DNA from 4 places in the Roseibium algicola genome. Region 3 is predicted to be linked to each of the others. Evidence: predicted binding sites of a transcription regulator. Region 3 holds the regulator's gene; each other region holds the start of a gene.
The links. The regulator PhoB, encoded in region 3, activates phosphate uptake and scavenging genes when phosphate is short. The targets are predictions, from matches to a motif close to TGTCATNNANCTGTCAT.
Positions count from the first base shown of each region.

Region 1: a site for PhoB is predicted at 2,221-2,237, ahead of B0E33_RS27980 (glycerophosphodiester phosphodiesterase family protein). Genes of this name have one in related genera too.
Region 2: a site for PhoB is predicted at 5,397-5,413, ahead of B0E33_RS00480 (HAD-IIA family hydrolase). Genes of this name have one in related genera too.
Region 4: a site for PhoB is predicted at 3,526-3,542, ahead of B0E33_RS21905 (UDP-2,3-diacylglucosamine diphosphatase). Genes of this name have one in related genera too.

Region 1 is NZ_CP019630.1:6,060,324-6,067,610, forward strand. Features, by position in the region: gene B0E33_RS31680 (FecR domain-containing protein) at 1-882, opposite strand, end outside; gene B0E33_RS27980 (glycerophosphodiester phosphodiesterase family protein) at 1,401-2,120, opposite strand; gene B0E33_RS27985 (YceI family protein) at 2,544-3,128, shown strand; gene B0E33_RS27990 (cytochrome b) at 3,181-3,765, shown strand; gene B0E33_RS27995 (YceI family protein) at 3,789-4,346, shown strand; gene B0E33_RS28000 (fumarate hydratase) at 4,498-6,135, shown strand; gene B0E33_RS28005 (L,D-transpeptidase) at 6,557-7,150, shown strand; gene B0E33_RS28010 (TetR/AcrR family transcriptional regulator) at 7,234-7,287, opposite strand, start outside.
Region 2 is NZ_CP019630.1:105,003-112,289, reverse strand. Features, by position in the region: gene B0E33_RS00505 (ABC transporter ATP-binding protein) at 1-71, opposite strand, end outside; gene B0E33_RS00500 (metallophosphoesterase family protein) at 68-940, opposite strand; gene B0E33_RS00495 (ABC transporter substrate-binding protein) at 1,010-2,557, opposite strand; gene B0E33_RS00490 (ABC transporter permease) at 2,621-3,523, opposite strand; gene B0E33_RS00485 (ABC transporter permease) at 3,528-4,454, opposite strand; gene B0E33_RS00480 (HAD-IIA family hydrolase) at 4,448-5,260, opposite strand; gene B0E33_RS00475 (LysR family transcriptional regulator) at 5,487-6,380, shown strand; gene B0E33_RS00470 (aspartate/glutamate racemase family protein) at 6,396-7,058, opposite strand; gene B0E33_RS00465 (ABC transporter permease) at 7,067-7,287, opposite strand, start outside.
Region 3 is NZ_CP019630.1:1,140,115-1,147,401, forward strand. Features, by position in the region: gene B0E33_RS05350 (aspartate aminotransferase family protein) at 1-27, opposite strand, end outside; gene B0E33_RS05355 (GcrA family cell cycle regulator) at 469-1,005, shown strand; gene phoB (phosphate regulon transcriptional regulator PhoB) at 1,332-2,033, opposite strand; gene phoU (phosphate signaling complex protein PhoU) at 2,114-2,809, opposite strand; gene pstB (phosphate ABC transporter ATP-binding protein PstB) at 2,841-3,602, opposite strand; gene pstA (phosphate ABC transporter permease PstA) at 3,650-5,002, opposite strand; gene pstC (phosphate ABC transporter permease subunit PstC) at 5,002-6,471, opposite strand; gene B0E33_RS05385 (substrate-binding domain-containing protein) at 6,537-7,287, opposite strand, start outside.
Region 4 is NZ_CP019630.1:4,731,652-4,738,938, reverse strand. Features, by position in the region: gene B0E33_RS21920 (globin-coupled sensor protein) at 1-1, opposite strand, end outside; gene B0E33_RS21915 (threonine ammonia-lyase) at 407-1,432, opposite strand; gene B0E33_RS21910 (glycosyltransferase family 4 protein) at 1,631-2,680, opposite strand; gene B0E33_RS21905 (UDP-2,3-diacylglucosamine diphosphatase) at 2,677-3,480, opposite strand; gene B0E33_RS21900 (SDR family oxidoreductase) at 3,750-4,529, shown strand; gene B0E33_RS21895 (OmpP1/FadL family transporter) at 4,601-5,875, opposite strand; gene B0E33_RS30985 (hypothetical protein) at 6,172-6,510, opposite strand; gene B0E33_RS21890 (TRAP transporter substrate-binding protein) at 6,544-7,287, opposite strand, start outside.

The DNA.
Region 1 (7,287 bases), 1.2 Mb from region 3:
GCCATTGCCGCCGGAATTGCCATTGCCGTTGCCGCCGGAATTGCCATTGCCGTTGCCGCCGGAATTGCCATTCCCGTTGCTGCCGGAGTTGCCATTGCCGTTGCCACCGGAATTGCCATTGCCGTTGCCGCCGGAATTGCCATTGCCGTTGCCACCGGAATTGCCATTGCCGTTGCCACCGGAATTTCCGTTGCCATTGCCACCGGAGTTGCCATTGCCGTTGTTCCCCGAGCGGGAATTTCCAGCATTGCCCCGGTTGCCGCCATTGGCAGCTCTTGCTTCAGCTTTGGTAGCTGGCACGTTTTTCACTACGCGCGTTTCGAATGAAGGGGCCCGTTTGGGGCCAGAACGCACCGCAGGCTTGTTCTTCCCGCTGACGGATAGACCGACGCGGCGCGAAGGGTTAGTTGCGGCCGCCTGACCGGCGCCCACGTCGGCACGATCTCCGGATGCAAAATCATGAACACCGACAACGCCCCGACCCACATTGACCGACGCAGTCCTGTTGCCGACCTTAACCCTGAACTGAGTTCCTTTGACAACAGCGGCAAGGAAAGGGGTTTCCACCTTGAAGTGCCGATACCACCGGCGCTTTACGTCCACATCTACCTGGCCACGGTCCTGGTAGACGACCATTCGCTTGATCAGGACGCCCTTCGGCTCAAGCGTCACAACAGAATTTGGAGAAACAACGAATGTTTCTTCACCCCGATTGATGACTACACGCCCACCGCCGGTCTTGATCTTCCATCCCTTGCGCACCGTCATGCCACGCTTGACAGCAAAGGTCTCGCCGGTACGCGTTTGCACCATGACCCGGCCGCTGACGCGTTCGACCGACCAGTGCCACGGCGTGCCACCCGTCTCCACGTCTTGCGACAATGCCTGTTGAGAAAACCAGAAGGCCATAAGGGCAGCCAGCAGAAGCGACGCTGCCAACCGCATCCGGCGATCCCAGAACAGCCCAACGTCATCAGCTTTTGCTGCCATGCAACTGGCCTGACCTGAGCGATTGACGTTTATTTTGTTGGACATGGGAGCCCTCTCCTGGCCCGGCTTCAGAAGCTCGGCAAGCTATTCCGCCCCCGTTAACAAGACTTGAATTATAATGGGAAACCTTTTTATTTCATTCTTTTAGTAAAAATTGTTCTATCATCCAACGTTTCCAACTTTTTCCCATATTAGATAAAATTTTAATATTAAAACTATTTAAGATTGTGTTTTTGGATAACTAGAGAAAAATCACAATCATAGATACCTGCGATGCCTGATCGAAATGGCGTATGACGCTCAAAATATTTTTTCTATCATTCCAAAACAAAACGGCCAGGAACCCGTAGGTTCCCGGCCACGCCAGTCAATGATTTCCGTCTGAATGCGAGTTGCATCACGCCGAAGCGTCAGACGGTTGCCAAAAGCTCTTTTTCCACGGACTTGAAAATTTCGACCTGGTCGATGTTCATTTGCTCGACGCCGCAGCGCACGGCTTTCTCGAAAACGGCTCGTTCAGACCCGGCGTAGAACATCTGCGTAATCAATCCGGCCTGCTTTGCCTCGTTTATGAGGTTCTCTTCCAGGTCATCTTCATGGAATTCCAGGATATGCGCACCCTGGGCAACGGCGCGCTCGACCGAACCAACGTGAGCGTAAAGAACCATGCGTCGCAGATCCGGTACCTTTGCACGGGCTTCAGCGCGGATTGCCTGATCGAACGAAAACGTCCAGGCGTCACTCAGCATGCCGCGGACTGCCAGCATGTCGCGAATTTCCGCTGGGTCGCCTTCCTTGATCTCAACATAGGTGCCAATACGGCCCTTGCAGGTATCCAGAAACGCATCGAGCCTTGGAACTCGCTCGCCCTTGAAGGTCTCCTTGAACCAGTTTCCTGCATCAAGACGGTCAATTTCGTCGGAAGTCATATCCGAAATTCGGCCACTTCCATCCGTCGTCCGGTCAACAGTTGCATCGTGCATCACGTAGAGGATGCCATCCCTGGACGGTCGAACATCCAACTCGACAACCTCGGCGCCAAGCGCAATTGCTCCCTCGAGCGAGGCAATCGTGTTTTCCGGAGCCTGAAGGCTGGCTCCGCGGTGGCACACAACGACGGCTTGTTTCACGGTTAGGTCTCCTGTGTCTCCAGAGTGATATCCGGAGCTTGGATAGGGCTGGCAAACGGCCACTCTAGAGGGAAGTCGATGAAACAGGTGCCTGAAATTCTTGATGAAATGATGACACTGCAACTTCCCTCGCAATTTCATGTGCTTACTGGCCGCGACAACCCTTAATTGAATGACTGGACAATTCACTTCAGGCTCGGAACTCTATCGCGATTCTCCCCCAATACCGCAGGGTCGACGTTCTATCCCCCTGACGCTTGAAAATCTTTCCAAAGCCACACAGTTAACGGTGAAGAAATCAACTGAATTATTGTTCAGCATTTACGAACAGTCAGTCAAATTGCACCGCACAATTTTCTTCCTATGTTCCAGTCTGCAGCGTTCATGAGCGAACGCTTCTGGTAACATCTATGAGGTTTGATCATGATCCGTCTCGCAGCTTCTGCGCTTGCCCTGTCCCTCGTCGCAGGCACCGCCCTTGCCGAACCGGTGGCCTACGACTTCGACAAGTCCCACGCCAACCTGGCTTTCTCCTATAACCACCTTGGCTACTCCACGACCGAAGGCCGTTTCGGCGAATGGGAAGGCACGCTGCTGATTGACAAGGACACGCCTGCCAATTCCTCCATCGAATTCACGATCGACGTCGGCAGCCTCGACACGTTCTGGGCAGAGCGCAACGCGCACTTCCTGAGCGCGGACTTCTTTGACGCTGAAAAATTTCCGAAGGCGACCTTCAAGAGCACCAAGGTCGAAAAGACCGGTGACAACCAGCTGGAAGTGACCGGCGACCTGACCATCAAGGACATCACCAAGCCGGTGACCCTGACCGTTGATGTCACAGCACTTGGTGAGCACCCGATGGCGAAGAAGGAAGCTGCCGGTTTTGCCGTTTCCACAGTTCTGAAGCGTTCCGACTATGGAATGGACATGTATGTTCCCTATGTAGGTGACGACATTACCGTGACCTTCCATTCCGAAGCGCTCAAGTCCGACGCGACCAACTAAGTGAACACCCTCGGAGGCCGGACAGACCGGCCTCCGTTTTCCAGGAGCCGCCATGCTGCGCAACACTTCAACCGGGTATGGAAGAATCGCCATTGCGTTCCATTGGACGATGGCAGTCTTGATCATCGGCATGCTTGGCCTCGGCCTCTACATGCACCAGCTTCCCCCGACCGAACAGGCAACCTTTGAGCTCTATCAGTTGCACAAGTCGATCGGCTTTGTGGTTCTGACGCTTGCCGTGCTCCGTCTTGTCTGGCGCCTTCTCAATCCTTCGCCGAAACTGCCTGACAACATGCACCCGCTGGAAAAGGCCGGGGCGCATCTGGGGCATGTCGGCCTGTACGCGCTTCTGTTTGCTCTGCCACTGACCGGCTGGTTCATGGTATCGGCCTCGCCGTGGGGCATTCCGACCATCCTGTTCAACACCTGGCCAGTGCCGCATCTGCCGGTTCCAGGTGTGCTTGGTTCGCAGGAACAGGCGGAAACCTTCTTCAAGCTGCTGCATGAATACGGCGCCTATCTGCTGATTGCGCTGATTGCCGTCCATGTCGCAGCTGCGCTGAAACACCACTTCATCGCCCGCGACGCCACGTTGAAACGCATGATTTCAACCGCACCCGCCAAGGCCGATAGCTGACAACACGAACTGGAAATCCGCAGATGACATTGAAGCATTTTACATATGCCGTTGCAGTCCTGTCGGCGACGACCTTCACCGCACCGGCGTTTGCCGACACCTGGAAAGTCGATCCGGACAAGAGCAAGCTCGGCTTTGAAGTCAAACAGGGCGGCGGCACGCTGACTGGCGTCTTCGCGTCGTGGGAAGCAGACATCGATTTTGATCCTGCGGCCCCTGAGACCGCCAAGATCAGCGCTGAAATCAAACCCATGAGCGCCACCACCGGCAACGCCCAGTTCGATGGCACCCTGCCTGGCAAGGACTGGTTCAACGCCGGGGACTTCCCGACGGCCGAATTCACGTCCGACACTGTCGAACTTGTCGAAGGCAACAGCTACCGGGCACAGGGCACGCTCTCCATCAAGGGAATTTCCCAGCCGGTCGAGATGGATTTCACTCTGGACATCGCGGGCGACACCGCCACAGCCAAGGGGACGGCCATTGTCAACAGGCTCGACTATCAGCTTGGCAGCGGCGTCGGCACCGACACGGTCGGAGATATCGTCACCGTTACCCTGGATCTTACGGCGATCCGCTGACATCGCGTTCGGCAAACAAGACTTCCGGCTCCGACCATTTGATCAGGCTGCGGCACTTGGCGTCCGCAGCCTTTTTGCCGTATGAGAACAGCACTCAACGTTCCAGCGCTTCCCGATGTGACGGGAAGCAGCCAGATCAGGAAAGCCTCCTATGAACGCTCCGCTCACACCTCCAGCTTATCAGCACAGCGCCCTTTTCCCTCAGGGAGAAGACAAGACCCCGTATCGGAAACTGACGTCGGACCACGTCAAGACAGCCGATTTCAACGGCGAAGAGGTACTGGTTGTCGAAGCTGAAGGTCTACGCCTTCTTGCCGAAGAGGCTTTCAAGGACATCAACCATTTCCTGCGTCCAGGCCACCTGGAACAGCTGAAGAAGATCCTGGAAGATCCGGAAGCGACCGAGAACGACAAATTCGTTGCGTTTGACCTCCTGAAAAACGCGAACATCGCCTCCCACGGTGTTCTGCCGATGTGCCAGGACACGGGCACCGCAATCATCATGGGCAAGAAGGGCCGCCGGGTCTGGACCGACGGGTCGGACGAAGCCGCACTCGGCGAAGGTTCCCGAGACGCCTATTTCAAGAAGAACCTGCGGTATTCCCAGCTCGCGCCGATTTCGATGTTCGAAGAAAAGAACACGAGCAACAACATGCCGGCACAGATCGAGCTCTATGCAGAAGGTGAAGATGCCTACAAGTTCCTGTTCATGGCCAAGGGTGGCGGTTCGGCCAACAAGACCTTCCTGTTCCAGGGCACACCATCCCTGCTGACCCATGACCGGCTGGTGGAATTCCTCAAGGAAAAGATCCTCACACTCGGTACTGCTGCCTGCCCGCCCTATCACCTTGCGATCGTCATCGGCGGCACGTCTGCGGAAATGAACCTCAAGACAGCAAAACTGGCTTCGGCCCGCTATCTTGACGGTCTGCCGACGCAAGGGTCGGAACTCGGACATGCCTTCCGTGACCTTGAGCTGGAAGCCGAGATCCACAAACTGACCCAGGCAACCGGCGTCGGCGCCCAATTCGGCGGCAAGTATTTCTGCCACGATGTGCGTGTCATCCGCCTGCCGCGTCACGGCGCGTCCTTGCCAATCGGCCTCGCCGTGTCCTGCTCTGCGGACCGGCAGGCCGTCGGCAAGATCACGAAAGACGGTATTTTCCTGGAACAGCTCGAGATGCACCCGGAAAAATACCTGCCGGAGGTCACCGACGACCACCTGTCCGACAATGTGGTCAAGGTCGACCTGACCCGGCCGATGTCCGAAATCCTGGGCGAACTTTCCAAACACCCGATCAAGACCCGGTTGTCGCTTTCCGGACCGCTGATCGTTGCCCGCGACCTTGCCCATTCCAAGCTGCGCGACCGGCTGGAAAGCGGCGAGCCCCTGCCCGACTATTTCAAGAACCACCCGATCTATTACGCTGGCCCGGCCAAGACACCGGAGGGAATGCCTTCAGGTTCGTTCGGTCCGACAACCGCAGGACGCATGGACGCTTACGTCGATCAGTTCCAGGCAGCCGGCGGTTCCATGGTCATGCTGGCCAAAGGCAACCGTTCCGCTCAGGTGCGCCGCGCCTGCCAGGCTCATGGCGGGTTTTATCTCGGCTCCATCGGCGGTCCGGCCGCTCGCCTTGCGCAGGATTGTATCAAAAAGGTGGAAGTGGTCGAGTTCGAGGAACTGGGCATGGAAGCCGTCTGGAGAATCGAAGTCGAGGATTTCCCGGCCTTTATCGTCATTGATGACAAGGGCAACGACTTCTTCAAGGAATTGAACCTCGGCTGAACGCCGCTTCAGCTGAAAACACCAGACCCGCGGCTTTTGCCGCGGGTTCTTTTTTGTCTGTCGACAGACCAACAACAGTAGCCACGCGCCGTTTTGGCGCGATCTGAATCGCGGTCATACGATTCGGAAACAGGCGCAGAATCGCCCAATCCGGATCAAAGATAGCTGACGATTTATGCCAAGGCGGGCAAATTCCACAATCTCAGCGAGCGAACGCGTCTTCATCGCGTTTTTCACGAAAAATCCGTTGCAATTTCAGCACAGACGCAGGACATGGTCGGTGGTCACATCAACGTGAGATTTTCCCGAACGCCGTTTTGCGACATAATAATTAAGAGTGCGGCAAGGACATTTTCGTAACGTCACTTTGATTGAGAATCGCATCGTTGAGGCACCAGCCCGATGCTGATGGGGGATCGGAATGAAGAAACTTTTTTTTGTAATGGTTGCGGTTCTGGCGGGCGCTTTTGCGCTGACCGCTCAGGCAGCTCCGCGATATGGCTACTTTGACCACAGCACGAACACCTGGGTCACTCCGAAATATCACCCGGGCGGCCCGTCCCCGGTCAAACGCAAGCGCGTGAAATATGATGGCCCGTACCCTGCAGGCACGATCGTCATTGATACCTCCGAGCGCCGTCTTTATCATGTCCTGCCTGGTGGCAAGGCCATGAAATATGGCGTCGGCGTTGGCAAGGATGGCTTCCAGTGGGCCGGCACGCACCGCATCACCCGCAAGGCTGAATGGCCGAGCTGGACCCCGCCTGCACAGATGCGTGCTCGTGAACGTGCGAAAGGCCGTATCCTTCCGGCTTACATGCCGGGTGGACCGAACAACCCGATGGGTGCTCGCGCGATGTACATCGGCTCGACCCTCTACCGCATTCACGGCACGACTGAGCCGTGGACCATCGGTTCGGCTGTCTCTTCCGGCTGTATCCGTCTGGCAAATGAAGACGTGATCCACCTCTACAACAGCGTGACTGTCGGTTCGAAGGTCATCGTAAAGCGCTAAACTGCGGCACCAATTATCAAGAAATAAAGCCGGGCCCTGCCCGGCTTTTTTATTTGATGCTCACTTCAAAATGACAGACTTGATCAATTTTCCGGGATGTGGGCATCGATCAGCACCGCTGCCGCGTTCTTTGCCGC
Region 2 (7,287 bases), 1.0 Mb from region 3:
ATTCCCTTCACGGCTTCATGAGCACCGAAAGAAATCCTGAGGTCCTGAACGTCCAGTACCGGCTTGGTCATTTGAGGTCTCCGCGGCGTCTTGCGGCAAATTCCGGATGCTGCTTGAAGTCCGGTAGCGGCGGTGTCCAGCGGTCGGCATGAGGCTTGAACGAATGGGCAATCGGGTCGAGGCCCTGTACCTGCCAGGAGACGGTTTCGCCAAGCTCAAGCAAACCGAAGGCACCGGCAGGTTGGCCCTTGGTGGTGAAGCTTTCGGTGAGCGACTGCTGTGTCAGATGGGTAATGCCGTCCACCGTGGTGATTGTGTTCCAGTGAACGTGGCCGGACAGACAGACCACCGGCTGCCGGGACTGCGCCAGTGCCGCGCGGGCACGTTCTGCCATCGGGTAGGTCGAAGCTGACGGATTGCGTTCGAAGTAGTAGTTGCCGATCTGGCCATGACCGGAAACGGGAACGTGGCTGATAACCAGAAGAGGCTTGTCCGTGTTCTGTGCAACGCGTGACAGCCACAAGAGATCGGCCTCATGGAGAATGAACCCGGAATGCTCCGGCGTCCGATGGATCTTGCTGTCTGCGCGCCACAGCGCAATTCTCCAGTCTCCTGCATCAAAGGTCGCGTTGGCGAGGGACTGACCGAGGATTTCCTCGTTGTCCGAAACATCCAGGTGATCGCGGTCGTGATTGCCGTTGATGTGGTGGACCGGAGCATTGACGGCCTTGAAGGCCTCTGCGACTTCGCGTTCCAGCTGAAGGTCCGTGTCGCGGTCCATATCGGAAATCCGATCGCCCAGGTCGACGACGAAATCGGGGGCAACATCGTTGGCGAAACGGGCAAACTCGGCCATCAGCTCGAGGGCAGTGTCACCGCGCTTGGTCGCGGAAGGTTTGCCGTGGTGGATGTCGGCGACAACAGCAATGCGTACGGACACGTTGAAATTCCTGAATTGATCAAAGGGTAGGGAGAGCGCCGCCGGTGTACCGGCGGCGCTTTTTTTTGCTTAGTTGAACGAAATGGAGCCGGCGCGGAAGTCGAGCACGTAGGGAATGTGACCCGGCTTGGGAGCCCAGTTGACGTTGGTCTTCATCGCCCAGCTTTCATAGGGGCGATACAGCGGCAGCACCGGCGGATCCTGCTTGATGCGCTCCATCAGCTCCGCATAGGCTGCGCGACGCAACTCGACATCACCGTTAAAGCGGAACTGCTCCCAGCTCTTGGCGTAGTCTTCGTCGGTGTTGAAACGGCCTTCGGATTCAGACGGACCATTCGGAGCCCACATGACGCCGAAGCTGCCGAACGGGTCGGCGAAATACATCGGATTGGACCAGTTGCGGGTCATCATGTCCGGTGAGTTGCCGCTCCATTTGTCCTGGACGTTGACCTTGCCCTTGATACCGACTTCCGCCCACATCTCCATGATGGCCTGGGCCGCCAGAAGGCCGTTGGTGTAGTAGCCCGGCGCGGTGTCGTAGGTGATTTCGAAGCCGTCATAGCCTGCTTCCTTGAGCAGTTCCCTGGCTTTCTCCGGATTGTATTCGAAGGTGGTCAGCTCCGGCTGGTACAGTTCGCCGAATTCCGCAAGCGTGTGCGTGGATGGAACCACGGCCTTGCCACCCCACAGGGCTTCGTTCAGCGTGTCACGGTCGATGGCGAGCGACAGGGCCTGACGGATGCGGGCATCCTTCAGTTTCGGATGGTTCACATTCATGATCATGACGTGGAAGAGGGCAGTGGCGCTGCCGGCGGCCTTCATGTCCGGATCGTTCTCGATCAGCTGAAGCTGGTCAGGTGCGATGTTGGTGACGATGTCGGCTTCACCTGTTTTCAGGGCCGTGATGCGTGAAGCAGTCTCCGGCATATGCCGGACAGTGACCTTGTCGAGGGGTGCCTTTTTGCCCCAGAAGTCGTCAAAACGTTCCCAGACCACTGTTTCGCCCGGCACGAATTCGGCAACCTTGTATGGGCCTGTGCCGACCGGCTTCAGGGAAAAGGCTTCAAAGTCATCATGCTCAAGCTTGTCCGGGTCGCCTGCAAGGCTCTTGGTGTAAGCTTCCGGAATGATCATGACCTGCTGCAGGTTCAGCAGTGTTTCCCAAAGAGGCTCCGGGCGCTTTGCATGGATGCGTACGGTGAGATCATCGACCTTCTCGGCCTTCTCGAAGTTTTCAAGACGGTCCCGGGCACGCACCTGATAGGGTGGGAAGTCGGCCTGATACATCCGGTTCAGCGAGAACACGACGTCGTCGGCGGTCATGTCGGCGCCATTGTGGAACTTCACGCCTTCACGCAGTTTCAGTTCCATGATCGTCGGTTCGACAAGTTTCCACTCAGTCGCAAGGCCCGGCTGCCATTCAGTGTCGGTGGTGTCGTGGTTCTTTGCGATCAGCGTATCGAAGGCGTTGTAGTAGAACTGTGAGCCGACATTCGAGTGATCGCGGCCCGGATCCAGGTAGCTGGACACGTTGGCTGCACCAACGGTGAGTTCTGTTGCGAAGGCACTTGTCGCCATGAGCGAAGCAAGAGCGGTGGTTGCCAGTAGTTTGGTCATATCGAGCCTCCAAGGCTGCTAGGGTGGAGCGTCGGCCGTTCCGGCTTCTGTGGTTGGGTTCGGTCAGCGGGACCTGAGACGGACATCCGCCTTGTCGCGCAGCCAGTCGCCAAGGATCTGGACTGCGAATGTGAGGAGCAGGATCACCATCGCGGGGGCGAGAACGATCCAGGGGGCCGTCGGCAAGTAATCGCGGCCGATGCCGACCATCGATCCGAGCGTTGCGGTTGGCGGTTGAACGCCGAGACCGAGGAAAGACAGGGTCGATTCCAGGATGACGATGTTGGAAAAGTTCAGTGTGAACTGGACGACGATCGGCGAGACGACATTGGGCAGGATGTGCCTCACCGCAATCCGGAGCGGCGTTGCACCTGCTGCACGTGCCGCTTCGACAAAGGGCATCTGGATCAGCTTCTTCACTTCACCACGCACGATCCGCGTGTATTGCTCCCAGCCGTAGACACCGAGCACGAGGATCATCACGTCCAGGGATGAGCCCATGACTGCCAGAATGAGAAGGGCGATCAGGGTGAAGGGAATGGCGATCTGCGCGTCGACCAGGCCCATGATGACCTCTTCGAAAACACCGCCGATGATGCCGGCCATCAGACCCAATGTACCGCCGATCAGAAGACCTATGACGGCTCCCGCAAGGGCGAGTGCGAAGGTCAGCCGCAGGCCGTAGATGCAGCGGGAGAAGATGTCCCGGCCGAGTTCGTCGGTGCCGAAATAGAAGCCGTCCTTGTAGCGTTCGAACCCGATTGGCGGACGCAGCCGGGAAATGAGACTTTGGGCATTCGGGTCGAAGGGGGCTACCCAGGGTGCGGCGAGTGCCGTCACGATCAGGATCAGGCCGATGAGAAACGCGATCCGGACAATCCAGTTCGCATCCGACCAGATCGGCAGACGGTATGTTCTTGTGCCGGTATTACGCGGCGAAGACAGGTTGTGCGTTGCGTCGGTCATGCGCTTATCCCTTGGCAAGGCGGATGCGCGGATCCGCGAAGGCGTAGGCGATGTCGACCACTGCGTTGATCACGATGACCGCGACAGCGACGGACAGGACACCGAACTGGAGGACGGGGTAGTCACGCAGGATGGCGGACCGGACGAGGAGATCGCCGATACCGGGCCATGCGAAGATCGATTCCACGACAACGCTACCCGCCGCCGCGAGGCTGGCGATCTGTAGTCCGACCACGGAAAGCAGCGTGATCGACGCGTTGCGCAGTCCGTGCTTCAGAATGACGATCCACTCCGGCAGGCCCTTGGCACGGGCTGTGCGCATGTAGTCCTGGCCGAGCACGTCCAGCATGGCGTTGCGGGTGAAGCGGGTGATCGCAGCAACCAGCGTGCCGGAAATGGCAAGCGTCGGCATGATGAAATGCAGCGCAGTTCCATCACCGATGACGGGAAGCCAGTTGAGCGTGTAGGCAAAGATCAGCACCAGCAGGATGCCGATTATGAAGGACGGCACGGCATATCCGAGGAAGGCGACCACCATCACCACGCTGCCGACGATGCTGGTGCGATAGATGGCGGCCAAAATGCCAAGCGGTATGGAAACTATCAGTGTGAAGCACACCGCGCTCAGCAGCAGTTTCAAGGATGGCCAGGCACGTTCGAGAACGATTTCCGAAACCGGCCGCCTTTCCAGGAAGGACAGTCCGAACTCGCCGGAAAACACGGAGCTGAGATAGCGCCAGTATTGGGTGCCGATGGAGGAATCCAGACCGTAGTAAGCGATCAGGAGAGCCCGGTCTTCCTTGGTGATGCCTTCGCCGAGAACGAAATCGACCGGATTTCCGGAAAGCCTGGTCGCGAAGAAGACGAGCGTCACGATGAGGAACAGGGTGATCGCCATCCGCAAAAGGGTTCGCAGAACGTAGGTCAGCATGCGCTCGCCTCCACTGGCGATGGGTGAGCGGACGGTATCGGCTCTTTCACGGGAGCCCCGTTCACGATCGGCGAGGGCGTTGCGACGAGGTGAATGAAATCAAGACCGGCAAGGGTTGCCGCCGCGCCGTCGGTCGCGGCGTTGTCGCCCACAAAGACAGCCTCGCTCGCCGGAACGCCCGCAGCTTCAAGTGCCGCGCCGATGAGGAACGGCTGAGGTTTGCCGATAACCCTTGGTGCGATCTCCGGACAGCACGCCTTGAAAGCTGCAAGCAGGGAGCCGGTTTCCGGCACCGGGCGACCGTCCGCATTCGGGTGGGAAAGATCCGGATTGGTCACGACCAGCTCTGCGCCTTGCTCCAGCAGTCGCAACGCCTTTTCCAGTCCGGTCAGGGTGAACTTTGTATCGCGGGCAAGCAGGACGACGTCTGTCCGGTCGTTTGCGCGCTCAAGGCCGAGTTCCGCTGCAAGAGCGTGAAGCGGCTGTTCGGCAATTACGTGGATGCGCGCGCCCGGACGTTCCGCTGCGATCGTGCGCACAGCCAGCTCACCTGCAAGAAAGATGCTTTCCTGCGGCAACGACAGGCCGATTGCGTTCAGTTTTGCCGATAGCGTGACGCATGTGTCGGCCGAGTTGTTTGAAACGATCGATAGTCTTTTGCCGGCAGCCCGGACAAAATCTTCCGCGCCCGGCAATGCTCGTCCGGCGGCTATCAGGCAGCCGTCCAGATCGCACAGGATTGCGGCATAGCCGTCAATCTCCGCGGCGCCAAGCCATTGAATTGTTGTTGTTTTGCGAGCCCGCATTGCGAAGTCCATATCTGTCCGGTTGCCTTTCGGTACCACCGATCGGCATTGAGGATCCGCCGGTACGGCAGGCGGATTGTTCTGGTCAGGAAGGGCCGTGTTCCGTTGGCGTGGCCCGCTGAAGTCGCAATCAAATTGTCGTCACTCTGTGACGCTGCCGTAACAGAGCGAACCTATGGTTTGAGGTGATCAAACCTTTGGCTTTGCTAATCGGAGAAAACCTGGAATGACCCTTTCCCTGTCGCGCATTCGGGCCGTCAACGCGGTCGCGTCCGGAGGCTCATATGCTGCAGCGGCACGGGCGCTGAAGATTTCGCAGCCGGCCGTCGCGCGTCATGTGAAAGACCTTGAAGCGGAATTCGGCGTACGCCTGTTCGACCGGAAAAACGGTGTCTTGTCGCCAACACCGCTGTGCAACGAGCTATGTGACGTCGCCGAGCGCATGGCAGAAGCCGAACGCGCTGCAACACGGCTTTTGACCCGTCACAACACCTTGCTGAACGGTCGTTTGAAAATCGGGTTGGGAAATTCGATGCCGGGCATGGCATTGATCGCGCAGTTTCTCAAGCGGCACCCAGGCATCGAAATCGCGGTGGAAACAGGTTCGCATGAGCGGATCACGCGGGCAGTGCTGACCCGCGAAGTCGACATAGGTGTGCTGCCGGATGTGCCTGCGGATGGCCGCTTCCGGCGCGCCTTGCTTGCAAGGCAGAATGTCGTTGCCATCGTCCATCCCGACAGCCCGCTGTCCCGGGAGGCGGCCGTGACCTGCGAACGGCTGATGGCCGAACCCCTGATTTTCCGAACAAGGGGATCTTCCACCCAACGGGTGGTCGACAGGGCCTTTCGTTCCGCCGGGTTCGAGCCGTCGCCGCTGTTGACCCTGGACACACGTGACGCGGTCTATGAAGCAGTGGTCAATGGCCTTGGGGTCGGTTTCATGTGGCGGTTCGGAACCGGGCGAACCGATGTCGTTCACCGGGTTCCGGTCTCGGACATGCAGCGCCAATACGAGGAAGTGGTTTTCTCGCTCGGCGACGAGCGCAGTATGCTGTTCGACGTCTTCTTTTCGGCCGTGGAAAGTTTCCGCACGGAGGCGGACGTCATTCTGGACCACTAGCAGGCGAGGGGACGCCTAGGCGGTGATCGCCTCTGCAAGACGCACAGCGGACGCTACACCGTCGATGACGGGTACCTTGAATTGTGCCGTCAGGTCGGCGGCCAGATCCGCCATGCCCGCGCAACCGAGTGCGATTGCGCCGATGCCGTCCAGTCTGAGAGCGGCCTGGATTTCCGCTTCGATCTTGTGGCGGGCATCGCTCTCGGGGTTTTCCAGTTCCAGAACCGGCACGTCCGATGCACGCACCCTGACACATCGGGCGGCAAGGCCGGTGCGCTGCAGGTTCTCTTCCAGCACCGGTACGGAGACGGACAAGGTGGTAACCACCGAAAACCGTTCGGCCGCCACGGAGGCAACATGGTAGGCCGCCTCGCCGATGCCAACCACCGGGACACGGGATTTCGCCTTCAGTTCCCACAGGCCGGTATCGTCGAAACATGCGATGATGACCGCGCTGATGCTTGGGTCGGTTTTCAGCGAGCGCTCGAAGAGATCGAACAGGCCGGGCAGGGCAGCCTCGCCATCCGCTGGTCCCTGAATGGCTGCCGGTCCCTCCAGTGGATTGATGGCCGTAATCCGGCTGAAGGGACCGGCTGCGGCGCGAGCAGCCGCCGCGATCTTCTGCGTCATTGAAGCCGTGGAATTCGGATTGATGACGAGGATGTGTATGTCGCGCATGTAAGGCCCTAGACCATGCCCTTTCCGGCATCCGAGCCGTGCCGTGACCTGCGTTTGTTCAGGATGACGACAATGGCCAGGAACAGGCCGATGATGCCGAAGGAGAAGGCGGTTGTCAGAGTGCCGAGAGCAAAGATCACTGGCGTCGTGACGTTTGTTGTCATGCCGTAGATTTCCAGCGGCAGCGTGTTGTAGCTGCCTGCCGTCAGAAGCGTGCGGGCAAACTCGT
Region 3 (7,287 bases):
ATTTCCGAATAGTGCAGTCGCGGACATAACCTCGTTTGTCTCCTTTAAACGCCCCTGCTGTCCCCTGCGTCGCCCCGACGCCGGGCCGTCACCTTGAAAAGATGCCGAAGGGCCAAAACGCAACGTGCCGCCCCGATGAGGCGGCACGCAGCGGCTTTCTTATACACTGCCGGTACCATGCACTGTCAATGGAAATGGCGCACAAGACATTTCATGTGCCGCGGAGGGCGGATTTCATAAAATTCTCAATGACCTCGCCATAATTGGGGAAAAGTCGTTTCATCCCCAACTGGTTTGGGTCGAGTGGTTGCCTGACAAATTAACGTTATTGTAACCTCTCAGCAATCAGACACGAGATCTCGTGAGGCAAATCACCAAGAGGCACTAGATCTGCCAGCATTAAGCGTGCTTGCGCATGCTTAACACGGGGTTAATGGCCGCAGGACGGTCAAACTAAAGGGTGCGGCAATGAGTTGGACAAACGAACGAGTTGAGCTTCTCAAAAAGCTTTGGGGCGACGGCTTGAGCGCAAGCCAGATCGCAGGCGAACTGGGTGGTGTTACCCGTAACGCCGTGATCGGCAAGGTGCACCGCCTTGGCCTGTCCGGCCGCGCCAAGTCCACCTCTTCAAGCGCCAAGCCGCGCCGGCCGCGCACCGCAGCTCCTGCAACGGGTGCAGCGCCGAAGAAACCGACGACGTCACATCCGCAGTCGATCGGCGCGACGGCCCTTAAAGCAGACATCTCGCCTGCACCAGTGGTGGCCCCCAAGCCGCGCGTAGAGCCGATTGCAGAGCTCGTTCCGATCTCGCAGCGGGCTACCATCCTGACGCTGACCGAGCGGACCTGCAAATGGCCGATTGGCGACCCGGCGACCGACGACTTTTACTTCTGCGGCCGCCAGTCCGATGCCGGCGTCCCCTACTGCGCTCATCACTGCAAGATCGCGTATCAGCCGGTCGCCGACCGCCGCCGCGATCGCAAGACGATGGCTCAGGCAGGCTGATAGCCTCGCACCTAACCAATTCATGAGAAAGCCCGCCATCTGGCGGGCTTTTTTTTGTTTGGGCCTTCCATTGACCAGATGCCCGACCCCGACCAGTGACCTCCCACGGCTTGTTCTTGGCACCGATCCATGTCGTTTCCGTTCCATCAAATCAAACCTTGTTTGACCGCTCCGCCACGACAGGGACCGCAGGATCAGCCCCGACACCGACACATCTGATGGGGTGGTCGCAGAAGAGAACCTTGTTCCGCGAAAGGCACATAACCGCTGAGAAACAAAAAGCCCGCTTGAAAGCGGGCTCCTTAATTCCATTCTGCAAGTTGCGCTCAGGCAGTGGCAGAGGTGAACTGGTCATTGAAGGCGTATCCGGCACCACGGACGGTACGGATAGGATCCTTCGCCTTGCCCTTGTTCAGAGCCTTGCGCAAGCGACCGACGTGAACATCGACAGTGCGTTCGTCCACGTAGACATCGTGACCCCAGACCCCATCCAGCAGTTGTTCGCGGGAGAAGACACGGCCAGGCGATGTCATCAGGAATTCCAGCAGGCGGAATTCCGTCGGCCCCAGGTGTATTTCCTTGGTGTTGCGGCGAACGCGGTGCGTTTCGCGATCCAGTTCGATATCGCCGGATCGCAACATGCTGGACACCACTTCCGGACTTGCCCGGCGCAGGATGGCGCGCACGCGGGCCATCAATTCCGGTACCGAGAAGGGCTTGACCACGTAGTCGTCGGCACCGGTCGACAGGCCGCGGATGCGCTCTGCTTCCTCACCGCGTGCCGTCAGCATGATGACCGGCAGGCGCTCGGTGTCTTCGCGCGCCCGCAGGCGGCGGCACAGTTCAATTCCGGACAGGCCCGGCAGCATCCAGTCGAGCAGCAACAGATCCGGCAGGCTTTCCCGCAGGCGGATTTCCGCCTCGTCACCCCGGACACAGGACTCGACCGAGTACCCTTCCGCTTCCAAATTGTATCTCAATAGAAGGCTGAGCGGTTCTTCGTCTTCAACGATGAGCACCTTCGGCATACATCTCGCTCCAATTACCGCAACCGGCGCCGAAGCGCCGGCCGTTAAGATCTTCTGCAAATCCGACGATTACCGGCGGGTCAGACCGCGCCTGTTTCGTCGACCTTTGCCCGGTCTTCCGGCAAACGCTCGCCAGTGACCATGTAGTAGACGTTCTCGGCGATGTTCGTGGCGTGATCGCCGATGCGCTCGATGTTCTTTGCGCAGAACAAGAGATGGACGCACTGGGTAATGACCCGCGGGTCTTCCATCATGTAGGTCAGGAGTTCGCGAAAGATCGACGTGTAGATCGCGTCGACCTCGGCGTCGGCTTCCTGAACCCGGCGGGCGGCTTCCGCATCCTTGCGGGCGTAGGCATCCAGCACCTGCTTGAGCTGCGAAAGAGCAAGTTCCGTCATGTGCTCCACACCGATCGCGAGCTTCTTGGACTGCAAGTCGCTGTCGATGGCGATGACGCGCTTGGCAACGTTCTTGGCAAGATCGCCAACACGCTCCAGGTCATTGGCAATGCGCGTTGCGGCGGTGATTTCACGCAGGTCCTGCCCCATCGGCTGGCGGCGGACGATCAGCTCGATCAGCTTCACTTCAAGTTCGTTGTAAAGGCTGTCCAGACGGACATCGCCCTTGATCGTCGCCTTGGCAAGCTCCAGATCCTGCGACACCAGCGCGGACACCGCATCGGCGAAAGCCTTTTCGGCAATACCACCCATTTCGGCAACCTTGCCGGCCATGGCCGTCAGTTCGTCATCGTAAGCCGAGACTGTATGTTCAGACATCCTGTGTCCCCTTCAGAAACCTAAAAAATGCTTAGCCGAAGCGGCCCGTAATATAGTCCTGCGTACGCTTGTCCTTCGGATTGGTAAAGATGTCCTCCGTCAGACCTTCCTCCACCAGAACACCCAGGTGGAAGAACGCGGTTCGCTGAGACACACGGGCAGCCTGCTGCATCGAGTGGGTCACGATCACGATGGTGAAGTTTTCCCGCAGTTCGTCGATCAGCTCTTCCACCTTCGCGGTCGCGATGGGGTCAAGCGCCGAGCACGGTTCGTCCATCAGGATCACTTCCGGGCTGACGGCAATCGCACGGGCAATGCACAGACGCTGCTGCTGACCGCCCGACATGCCGGTGCCCGGCTCGTCCAGACGGTTCTTGACTTCTTCCCAAAGCCCGGCCTTCTGCAGGCTGGAGGCTACGATTTCATCAAGCTCGGACTTGTTGCGGGCCAGACCATGGATCCGCGGACCATACGCAATGTTGTCGTAGATCGACTTGGGAAACGGGTTCGGCTTCTGGAAAACCATGCCGACCTTGGCACGCAGCTGTACGGGATCGACCTTGGGATCGTAGATGTCCTCACCGTCGATCTTGATCGACCCTTCCACACGGCAGATGTCGATGGTGTCGTTCATGCGGTTGATCGTCCGCAGGAACGTCGACTTGCCACATCCGGAGGGACCGATGAAGGCAGTCACGGACCGCGGCTGGATCTCGATGTCCACGTCCTTGATGGCGTGGGTATCGCCATAATAGACCTGCACCTTGTTCGCGGAAATTTTGCTGTCGGTCATGGTTTTCGCCTGTTCAAAATTCGGCATCTCGTTCATCGGAGCAATCCTTACCAGCGGCGTTCAAACCTGCGGCGCAGGATGATAGCGATAATGTTCATGGTCATGAGGAAGACCAGCAGCACGATGATCCCGCCCCAAGCGCGTTCATAGAAAGCCGGGTCGGCGCGTTTCGCCCACTCGTAGATCTGGGCCGGCATGGCCGAGTTCGGAGAGAAGAAACCGGCAGCCACACCGTCCGGGAAATTGGAGGCGATGAAACCGACCATCCCGATCAGCAGCAGCGGAGCGGTTTCCCCAAGCGCCTGTGCCAGACCGATGATCGTGCCGGTCAGAATGCCAGGCATTGCCAGCGGCAGGACATGGTGGAAGATCGACTGCATCTTGGAGGCGCCAATACCAAGGGCCGCATCGCGGATGCTCGGCGGAACGGCCTTCAAGGAGGCGCGGGTGGAGATGATGATCGTCGGAAGTGTCATCAGCGTCAGCACCAGGCCACCGACCAGCGGTGCGGATTGCGGCAGATGCATGAACTGGATGAAGACCGCCAGACCGAGAATACCGAACACGATGGAGGGAACGGCGGCCAGGTTGGAGATATTCACCTCGATCAGATCGGTGAACTTGTTCTGCGGAGCGAACTCTTCCAGGTAGATGGAAGCGGCCACGCCGATCGGCAGCGACAGGAACAGCACCACCAGCATCATGAACAGCGACCCGATCATGGACGCCCCGATGCCGGCCTGCTCCGGACGGCTGTCGGAAGCATCGGTTCCGGTGATGAAGGCCCAGTTGAAGCGCTTCTCCAGAATGCCGGCGGACTGCATCTGGTCAGCCAGATCCAGGTGTGCGGCGTCCAGGTTCTTGTCTTCGGCAAGATCCTCGCGCTTGACGCGGCCCTTCAGGTAGCCGTCGACACGGGATGAGGCGATCAGCTCGAAGGTTACCGTCGTGCCGATCTTGTCCGGGTTGGCAAGTGCATAGTCACGAACCGTCGCGGCAGCCCCTGAGGAGAACAGCTTCTGCAGGTCCTTTGCCGACATGTCGGTGGTGATATTGAGGCCGGCAAGTTCCTTGGCAAAGGCGTCGTCGATAATGGCCCGGTACTTGGAGGTCTTGACCACCGACTTTTCCGCTTCGGCAATCTGCTCCTGATTGAGCGGGACATCCACCTTCAGGAAGGTCTGGCTGAAGGCGCCAAGGCCGTTGGAAAGGATTGCCCACAACAGCGCGACGAGGAAGAACAGGCCGATGCCGATGGCAATGATGCCGTAGAGCTTGAAGCGCGCTTCAGCGGCGTTGCGCTTTCTGGTCAGCGGATCGAGTTCGAGGATCGACGTGGTCTTGTGCGGGGTCGGAGCACTGGTCTTGCCCGACGGTGGCGTAAGGGTCGTGTCGGTCATTAGTCGTACTGCTCCCGATATTTGCGCACGATGTAGAGCGCGACGATGTTGAGCCCCAGGGTCACGACGAACAGGGTCATGCCGAGTGCGAAGGCGACAAGGGCTTCCGGGGAGGCAAAGTCGGCGTCACCAGTGAGCTGGCTGACGATCTTCGCGGTCACGGTGGTCATCGCTTCGAGCGGGTTCATGCTGAGCCGGGCAGCAGCGCCGGCCCCCAGCACAACGATCATGGTTTCACCGATGGCGCGAGAGGCCGCCAGCAGGATGGCCCCGACGATCCCCGGCAGGGCCGCCGGCAGAATGACCTGCTTCACGGTTTCCGAATGGGTGGCACCAAGTCCGAGCGAACCGTCACGCATGGCCTGCGGCACAGCGTTGATGATGTCGTCGGAAAGCGAGCTGACGAAAGGGATCAGCATGATGCCCATGACAGCGCCCGCGGTGAACACCGAGGAAGCACCGGACATCCAGCTTACGCCAAGCGCACCGCCGGAGCCGAAGACGTTCATCAGAAGCGGGCCGACTGTGAGCAGCGCGAAGAGACCGTAAACGATGGTTGGAATACCGGCCAGGATCTCGAGCAGCGGCTTGGCGACGGCGCGTACGTGCGGCGTTGCATACTCAGACAGGTAGATGGCAGCGAACAGACCGATCGGTACGGCAACGGCAAGTGCGATCAGGGAGATATACATGGTCGCCCAGATCAGCGGCACGATCCCCAGCTCCGATCCACCGCCGAAGCTCGGCGCCCAGGTCAGGCCGAAGAAGAAATCAGCAGCCGGATAGAGCCGGAAGAACTCGACCGTGTTGAAGATCAGCGACAGCACGATGCCGACAGTCGTCAGGATGGCGATCGAGGCTGCTGCAATCAGGATATAGCGGACGACCGTTTCCACGACGTTGCGGGCACGGAAATCCTTGTTGGTGCGCAGAACACCGACAGCGAAACCGATCAGGCCGACCGCCAGAACGCCGATTGTCCGCAACAGCAGGCCTGTACCCGAGATGCTGCGGTATGTCTGCGCGGCCCGCAACGTTTCGGCGGTCACTTCGGAACCGAGCGCGACACCTATCTCGCCGAGACGGCTGCGCACGTCGGTCAGATCGGTGCGGATGGAAGACGCCATGTCGGCCGACATGGCGCCTTGGGAAACGGCAAGGTCGAGACCCTCGGCAACACGTACGACGTCGCTCATGACGAGGTCGAGCGAACTTGCGGCAATGGTCTCTTCGGAAATCTTGGAGGAAACCTGACTGTCAAGAATGATGGGCTGGAAGATCAGCCACGCAATGAGCAGCAGGAGGGCAGGAACCAATATCGAAACAACGACGTTCCAGCCGTAATAACCAGGCAGGGAATGGAGCTCACGCACATCCCCTCCGGCAGAACTTAAGGCTTTTCCGCGGCCGACTATGTATCCGGCGACAGCCAGAACCAGCAGCGCAATAAGAATATATGGAAGTGACATAGGGCGACCCAACCGGCAAAGAAGAAAGAAAGGGCGGCCGAAGCCGCCCTTCCGGAAAGATGTGCTTAGTTGCCCATCGTTTCTTCGGCTTCGATGGAAGCCTGCGTAGCTGCAAGCTCCGGATCGGAAACCAGGCCATACTGGGCCAGCGGGCCGTCCGGGCCAGCGATTTCGTCAGAAACGAAGAACTGAGCGTATTCTTTCAGGCCCGGGATAACGCCGATGTGTGCCTTCTTGATGTAGAAGAACAGCGGACGGGAAACCGGATACTCACCCTTGGCGATGGTTTCGGTGGACGGAGCGATACCGGCCATCGTTGCCACTTTGAGTTTGTCGGTGTTGTTCTCGTAGAACGCCAGGCCGAAAACGCCAACGCCGTTCGGGTTGGAATCGATGCGAGCCAGGGTCTCGGTGTAGTCGCCGTCGATGTCGACCGACTTGCCGTCCGTGCGAACTGCGATGCAGGCGTCTTCAGCGTCGTCTTCGGACATGCCGCCGTCGATCATGGCTTTCAGAGCGCCGGATTCTTCACAGCCAACAGCCAGAACTTTTTCTTCAAACACTTCACGGGTGCCGTGCTTGGTGCCCGGGATGAAAGCAGCGATTTCCGCGTCCGGCAGGGAAGCGTCAACTTCGGACCACTTGGTGTACGGGTTGTCGACGATCTGACCGTCCTTCAGGACTTTCGGGGACAGAGCGTTGAACCACTGAACCTGGGTGAATTCGTTGAAAGCCGGGCCGTCTTTCTGGGAAGCGAAGACGATGCCATCGTAGCCGATGCGGACTTCGATGATGTCTTTCACGCCAGCTTCGGCA
Region 4 (7,287 bases), 2.6 Mb from region 3:
TGAATGCCTCTTGGATCAGCCGATGGAGGTCCGGTTTGACGGGCCCGTGAGCTGATCGCTCTTCAGTTGCCGGATCTCCGAGCCTCACAGTGAAGAGGCAGGAGATCCTGATTCAATAAAGCACGTGTCACCTGTTCCCTCGCGAACCCATGCGGGCTGTTTAAAGGCACAACAAGGCGTTCCGCGCCATGCTCGATGCATCGGTACGCTGGCAATGTTCAGGTGATGAAAGGAGAAGACGCGGCGCCGTTGCCTGGCAATCCACGCTGGAATTCAATTTTCAGCAGCCCTGTTCGCGCCGTCCCGACGAAAAGGCAAACAGGACTGCCTGGTCCGGTCTCCTCCACCCGACTTCGGCAAGCCATGCTTGTGGAACCGCTCTAGCGGGTAGCCCCCTAAAGGCGCGTTAACGGGAAAGCGCAGTCTTTAGCATTTGTGGATCGATGTTTCCGCCCGTCAAAACGATACCGACGGTCTTGCCCTTGAAAGGCAGCTTTCCGGCCAGAAGTGCTGCAAGTGCAACGGCTCCGCCGGGCTCAACGACGAGCTTCAGTTCGGTGAACGCAAAGGCGACGGCAGCCAGAGCTTCCTCGTCCGTGACAGTCACGCCTTCGCCCGCAACGCGGCTTAGAATTGAAAAGCCGATATCACCCGGCGAATCGGACAGGAGCGCATCGCAGACAGAGCCGGTCTTTACGGCATTGGAGAGCCGCTCACCGGCGTCAAGCGAGCGCTTGTAGTCGTCGAACAGCTCCGGTTCAGCCGTATGGAAGACCGTACCGGGCGACTTGGCTTCCAGCGCCAGGGCAATGCCGCTGGACAATCCGCCACCGCCGGTACAGGCGAGCACATCGTCCAGATGCAGGCCCAGCGCAGCTGCCTGGGCTGCCATCTCCAGTCCGACTGTACCCTGCCCTGCGATGACACCGACATCGTTGTAGGGGTGGACAAACGTCGCCCCTGACTTGGAACACAGGTCGCCTGCAATCGCGTCACGGTCTTCAGTCTCACGATCGTAAGTGATGACGGTCGCCCCGTAGCCGCGTGTGCGCTCCAGCTTGATCCTTGGAGCGTCCGACGGCATGACGATGGTTGCGGGCATGCCGAGCAGCTGCGCGCTTGCAGCAACGCCCTGCGCGTGGTTTCCGGACGAACAGGCCACAACGCCCCTGGGTCGGTCTGCCGGCGGGATGAGGCTGAGGCGGTTGAAGGCGCCGCGAAACTTGAACGAGCCGCTGCGTTGCAGGTTTTCCGGTTTCACGACGACAGTTGCCCCGGTTACCTCATCCAGCAACGGATGTCTCAGGAGCGGTGTCACCAGCGCCTCGCTTCGGATCCTCTCCGCTGCAGCTTCAACATCCTCTATGGAAACGGTTTTACCAGCCAACTTCGAACCTGCTTCAGACACAGGCAGCGATTGCATATTCGTCATCGGAACTCGCTCTAAACGTCAAACAACTGCTTGGAGGCCTGCCGCAGAAGCGTACAAGGCAATGCCTCGGCCCCTTTCAGGGCCGGGTCTCGATGCAAGTGTTTTCACAGGAAAGCGGGCAGTTCCAGCGGGAACTTGTCTTGGTGTCAATTTCGTTTGCCGCACTGCGCGACGTCATTGCACATCAGGGCAGCCGCCTTATTCGGCGGCTTTTCCCTGCGTCGTACGGGCGTTGTGTATGTCCTGGGCTTCAATGCAATTGTCCAGGAACTGACGTGCGCTGGCCGCCCAGGTGTAATTCATGGCAATCGTGCGGCAATGTTCGCGTGGGATATCCAGCGCGGCTTCAGCCGCTTCGCGCAGATCTTCCGACAAGACACCCGCCCCCGTATCGCTGATGACGTCGAGCGGGCCCATTACCGGGAAAGCGGCAACCGGCACGCCGCAGGCCAGGGCCTCAAGCATCACGTTGCCGAAAGTGTCGGTGAGTGAGGGAAACACGAAGACATCCGCGTCGGAATAATGCCTTGCGAGATCCTCGCCCACCTTGGAACCGGTAAAATGCACCCCCGGGTACTCCCGGCGCAGACTGTCAAGCTGTGGGCCTCCACCGACCACCACCTTCGAGCCCGGCAGGTCGAGATCCAGAAACGCCTTGATGTTCTTTTCGATTGCGACCCGGCCGACATACATGAACACCGGACGCGGCAGGTCGGCTGGCAGAACGGAGCCCTCGTAAGGCTTGAACTGCTGCTCATCCACGCCGCGCGACCAGCGCATCAGATTGGTAAAACCACGATCACGCAGATCCTGCTCCAGCGACCGTGTGGCGACCATGCAGCCGCAGCCGGAATTGTGGAACCGGCGCAGCCAGCTGTAGGACCAAGTCAGCGGAACCGGGAGCCGGGCTGAAACATATTCGGGAAACCGGGTGTGGTAACTCGTGGTGAACGGGCGCCCAGCCTTCTTGGCGACGCTTGCCGCCAGAAGCCCGAGCGGGCCTTCCGTTGCAATGTGCAGATGCTCGCAACCGTAATCCTCGATCTTCCGGCGCACGATGCCGCGATGGGTCAACGACAGGCGAATTTCCGGATAGGTCGGACAAGGCAGCGTCGTGAATTCCTGAGGGGTCAGGAATTCCACCCGCACGCCGATCTTCTCGAGTTCTTCGGCTGTGCGCTCCAGCGAGCGAACCACACCGTTTATCTGGGGATGCCAGGCATCCGTCACAATCAGAATGGAACTCATGCGGCGACCGGTGCTTCCTTGGCTTTCGCCGGCACGGCCTCCTCCTGGGTACGGTCCACCCATCGGATCACCTCAAATGTTCCATCGTGGTGCTCGGCAACCGCAGTGCAGCTTTCCACCCAGTCACCCGTGTTGATGTAGTGAATGCCGTTCATATCACGGTCCGCGGCGTGGTGAATATGACCACAAATGACGCCATCGACGCCCTGCCGGCGCGCCTCGTCGGACAGGGCTTCTTCGAAACGTCCGATAAAGCTGACCGCGTTCTTGACCTTCAACTTGGCCCAGGCGGACAGTGACCAGTAAGTCAGGCCGAGACGGCGGCGAACCACATTGAGCCAGGTGTTGACGCCGAGCGCGGTCACATAGGCCTTGTCGCCAAAGAAGGCCAGCCACTTGGCATGGCGGATCACCACGTCGAACTGGTCACCATGAATGACCAGATAGCGTTTGCCGTTGGCAGCTTCGTGAATGATGCTGTCGGTCACTTCGACACCGCCGAAATGCGTACCGAGGAAGCTGCGCAGAAACTCGTCGTGATTTCCCGGAATATAGATGACCCGCGCTCCCTTGCGCCCCTTCCGCAGGATCTTCTGCACCACGTCGTTGTGAAGCTGTGGCCAGTACCAGGACCGCCGCAGACGCCAGCCATCGGCAATGTCGCCGACCAGGTAGATGGTCTCGGCTTCATTGTCCTTCAGAAAGTCCAGCAGCATCTCCGCCTGACAACCGCGCGTGCCAAGATGGACGTCGGAAATAAACAAGGCCCGGTAATGCCGCGATGCCTCAGCGGTAGACATAGCACTTCTCCAAATTCCCTTTGGAGCGCTATAGACGCGATTCAAGTATCACTATTATGACAAACGGCGAGACTTCCCCGGGCCTGTTTGTTTTCCAGCTTAATGATTAACACCGGCACGGATCGGGTATTGGCCTCCCTCACTTCATTCCGTTGCTTCACGAACATCTTGCCGGATGCTGACCGGCTCCATATGTCCCTGACGGCATTTGACAGCATCGGGTTTTGCCAGCCACAAAGCATGTCCAACCTGCATCAAGGAGAACGTTCATGGACCTCGGCCTCAAGGGCAAAAAGGCAATCATCTGTGCGTCAAGCCGCGGCCTCGGCAAGGGCTGCGCCGAAGCACTGGCGGAAGCAGGCTGCGATATCGTCCTGAACGGACGTAACGAAACGGTTCTGGAAGAAACCCGCACCCTGCTGCAGAACCGCTTCGGCGTGAGCGTTGCCGCCATCGCAGCGGATGTTTCCACACGGGAGGGACAAGAAGCGCTTCTGGCGGCCTGCCCGGATCCGGACATCCTGGTCAACAACAACGGTGGCCCGCCCCGGCGCGACTATTCCGAGCTGGACCGTGCGGCGCTGATGGAAGGTGTGGTGCAGAATTTCGTCACCCCCATCGAGCTGATCCAGGTGGTTGTCCCCGGCATGAAGGAGCGTGGTTTCGGCCGCATCGTCAACATCACTTCGCTTTCGGTAAAGATGCCGATCGAAGGGCTCGATCTGTCCAGCGGTGCTCGGGCGGGGCTCACGGCATTCCTGGCCGGCGTCTGCCGCCAGCTTGCCCCCCACGGCGTGACGGTCAACAACTTGCTGCCCGGCAAGATGGACACCGACCGTCTGAAAGGCGGCTTCGAGCGCGCCGCGCAGCAGTCAGGTAAAAGCATCGAGGATGTCCGGGCGGCACAGGCAGCGGAAATCCCGGCAAGACGTTTCGGTTCAGCCGAGGAGTTCGGCCAGACCTGCGCTTTCCTGTGCTCCCGCCATGCCGGTTACATCACCGGCCAGAACATCCTGATGGATGGCGGGCTCTATCCGGCGGCGTTCTAAGCGTCCAAAGTCATGAAGAAAGGCCGGAGCATATGCCCCGGCCTTGTTTGTTTTTATCAGCGGGTTTCCGCTCAGTAGGTGTATCTGAGCGCGGCCGAGATGATGTTCACCTGGCTATCGACCTTGCCTGTGTATGTACCGATATTGGAATTGTAGTCCTGGTGGTTACCCGAGATATCGATCTTGGTGTCGGCTGGTATCAGGTGTGAGTAGCCAATGTCGAAAGCGAGATTGTCCGACGGAGACCATGTCATACCGGCCGACAACCACAGACGATCGTTGTCCGGCAAACGCGTGGAACGAATGGCCTCATCGATCGGCGAAAGCTCGTAGCCGACACCTGCACGCAGGGTAACCTGCTGGTTCCAGTTGTACTCGCCACCCACCGAGAAGAACCAACCGTCGTCGTAGTTGAATTCCAGGTTTGGCAAACCGGTCGGATTGGTGGTTGCCGTGCCGCCATCACTGCTCGGATGCACTGTCTTCAGGCGGGACCAGTTGGTCCATTCAACCGTACCGGCGATCTTGAAGGTATCGTTGATGCGGTGACTTGCCGACAGAGTAACGGTTTCTGGCGTGACGACTGTCGCCTCGATGCCTGCACGATTGCCCGCGAAGGAAACCGGGGTCATGCCGGCAAAAAAGCGCCCGCCCGGGTTGATGTAGGACCCGTCGAGATTGTTGGCGACCGCGGACCGGTAGCCAAGACCGATCTCGGTCCCCTCCCAAGGCCGCACAGTCAGGCCCGCGGTGACACCAATGCCGTAGCCTTCCCCCTTGAACTCGGTCGTCGCCGCAGAGGTAGAGAACGGATAGGCCGATTTCAGCCGGACTTGCAGATACTGCGCCTGGACCCCGACACCGACAGCGAACATGTCGTTGATCTGATAGGCGATGGCCGGATTAACGTTGACCGAGAACACTTCGGATGATCGGGAATAATACTGGCCTGCCCAGTTCTGCTCCGGTTTGGTGCTAAGCCCGAACGGCGCATTGACGGCAAGGCCGAACACCACTTGATCATTGAAGCGGTAAGCTGTGTAGGTGGACGGTACCCAGGCATCCGATGCAATGTCGCCGCTGCCCGCTGTGCTGCTGGTCGCACCATTGACGGTTGTCAGTGCTCCGGGCGTAAAGGTTCCGTCGATATCGGACTCAGGCATGATGAAAGAACTGTGCGATTCAATCGTAAGCCCTTTGCCCGCACCAATCAGCGTTGCCGGGTTCCAGAACATCGAGGAGATGGACTCACCCGTCGTTCCGTTCCCCGCAAAAGACATTCCTTGATAATAGGCACTCTGCTCTCTAAGTGCGAAACCACCTGCGAACGCAGAGCTTGCAACCATTGATAGAGCTACAGCTGTAGAAGCAAGTAGAACTGATTTCTTGTTTACCCACGGCATTGAGTTTCCTCCCATCCCCTAGCCACCGGATGCTTGATGACAACCTGAGACAGGGTTTTAGGAGAATGCCGTCCGTTTCAACTGAATATTTACGTCAGTTATGCGGTCGTTTTTTCATGCTGCAATGCGAAATGCGCAGCTTTTCTGGTAGGTATTGCTGCGTAGACATTCAAAACACTTCAAAAACGACAGGTTCAGAGTCTCTTCGCCATCGCACCGACACACTTTCAAACATTTGCCTAAAAAACAGGCACTCGAAATGTCAGTTTCCGATAACGTAATTTAACGGTGAATCGTTGCGGCTTTGCCACAGGTTTCGTGACGGAATGTGGATCTTTTGTAGGACAAGTCCCTTGATATTCCTTGGTAAAAACGCCAATCACCTTTCCTAACGGAAATCGCGTCGGCACACCGTTGGGCAGTAGTCTTTCCATTCGAAATTGAATTTTTGTCAGGATGTTTGTCAGCAGGCGCAGCGCCACTGTCCGGCCAATTACAGCTTTTCCGGCAAGGCAGGTTGCAAGCTGCGAACCGGTGGGTTGCACCGGCTCGCAGAAAGAGATGGTCCAGGACCGCACTCCATTCCTTGTTTGCGACCTCAAGCGGCAAGCCTAGCTGTCGCGAGCTTCGAGGAAGCGACGCATGGCAACGTCACTCCAGGGGGCAAGGCGTGCCCGCGCAGCCATATGACTGTCGTAGATCCTCTGGCTAAGCGCATCCTTGCTCGCGAACTCGGACAGCACGACTGCCGAAGTCTCCCGCAAAGCGTCCAGAACGTCGTCCGGATAAGGACGGACGGTAACGCCGTCCTCTTCCTGCAGGAGCTTCAGTGCGCCTGCATTCTCCCAATCGCTTTCTGCAAGCGAGCGGCCGTTTTCTGCCTTGCAGGCCTCCAGAACGATTGCGCCAAGGTCTTCCGGCAGACCTTCCAGCGCCACCTTGTTGAACAGCGCTTCACCGGTGCCGTTGGGTTCATGGAACCCCGGCGTGTAGTAGGACTTGGCTGCTTTCTGGAACCCCATTGCCCTGTCCGACCAGGGACCCAGGAATTCCGTCGCATCCAGCACGCCGCTGTCCAACGCCTGGAACAACTCTGCAGGTGGCAGGCTGACAGGCGTCGCCCCAAGCCGATGCATCACTTCGCCGCCAAGGCCCGGCATGCGGATCTTCAGCCCCTTGAGATCGTCAAGAGTGTTGATTTCGCGCTTAAACCAGCCACCCATCTGGACGCCGGTGTTGCCGGCCATTACGGGCCTTAGTCCGAACGGGGCATAAAGCTCGTCCCAAAGCGCCTGGCCGCCCCCCTGCTCAATCCAGGTGATATGCTCATGCGGCAGCAAACCGAAGGGGATCGC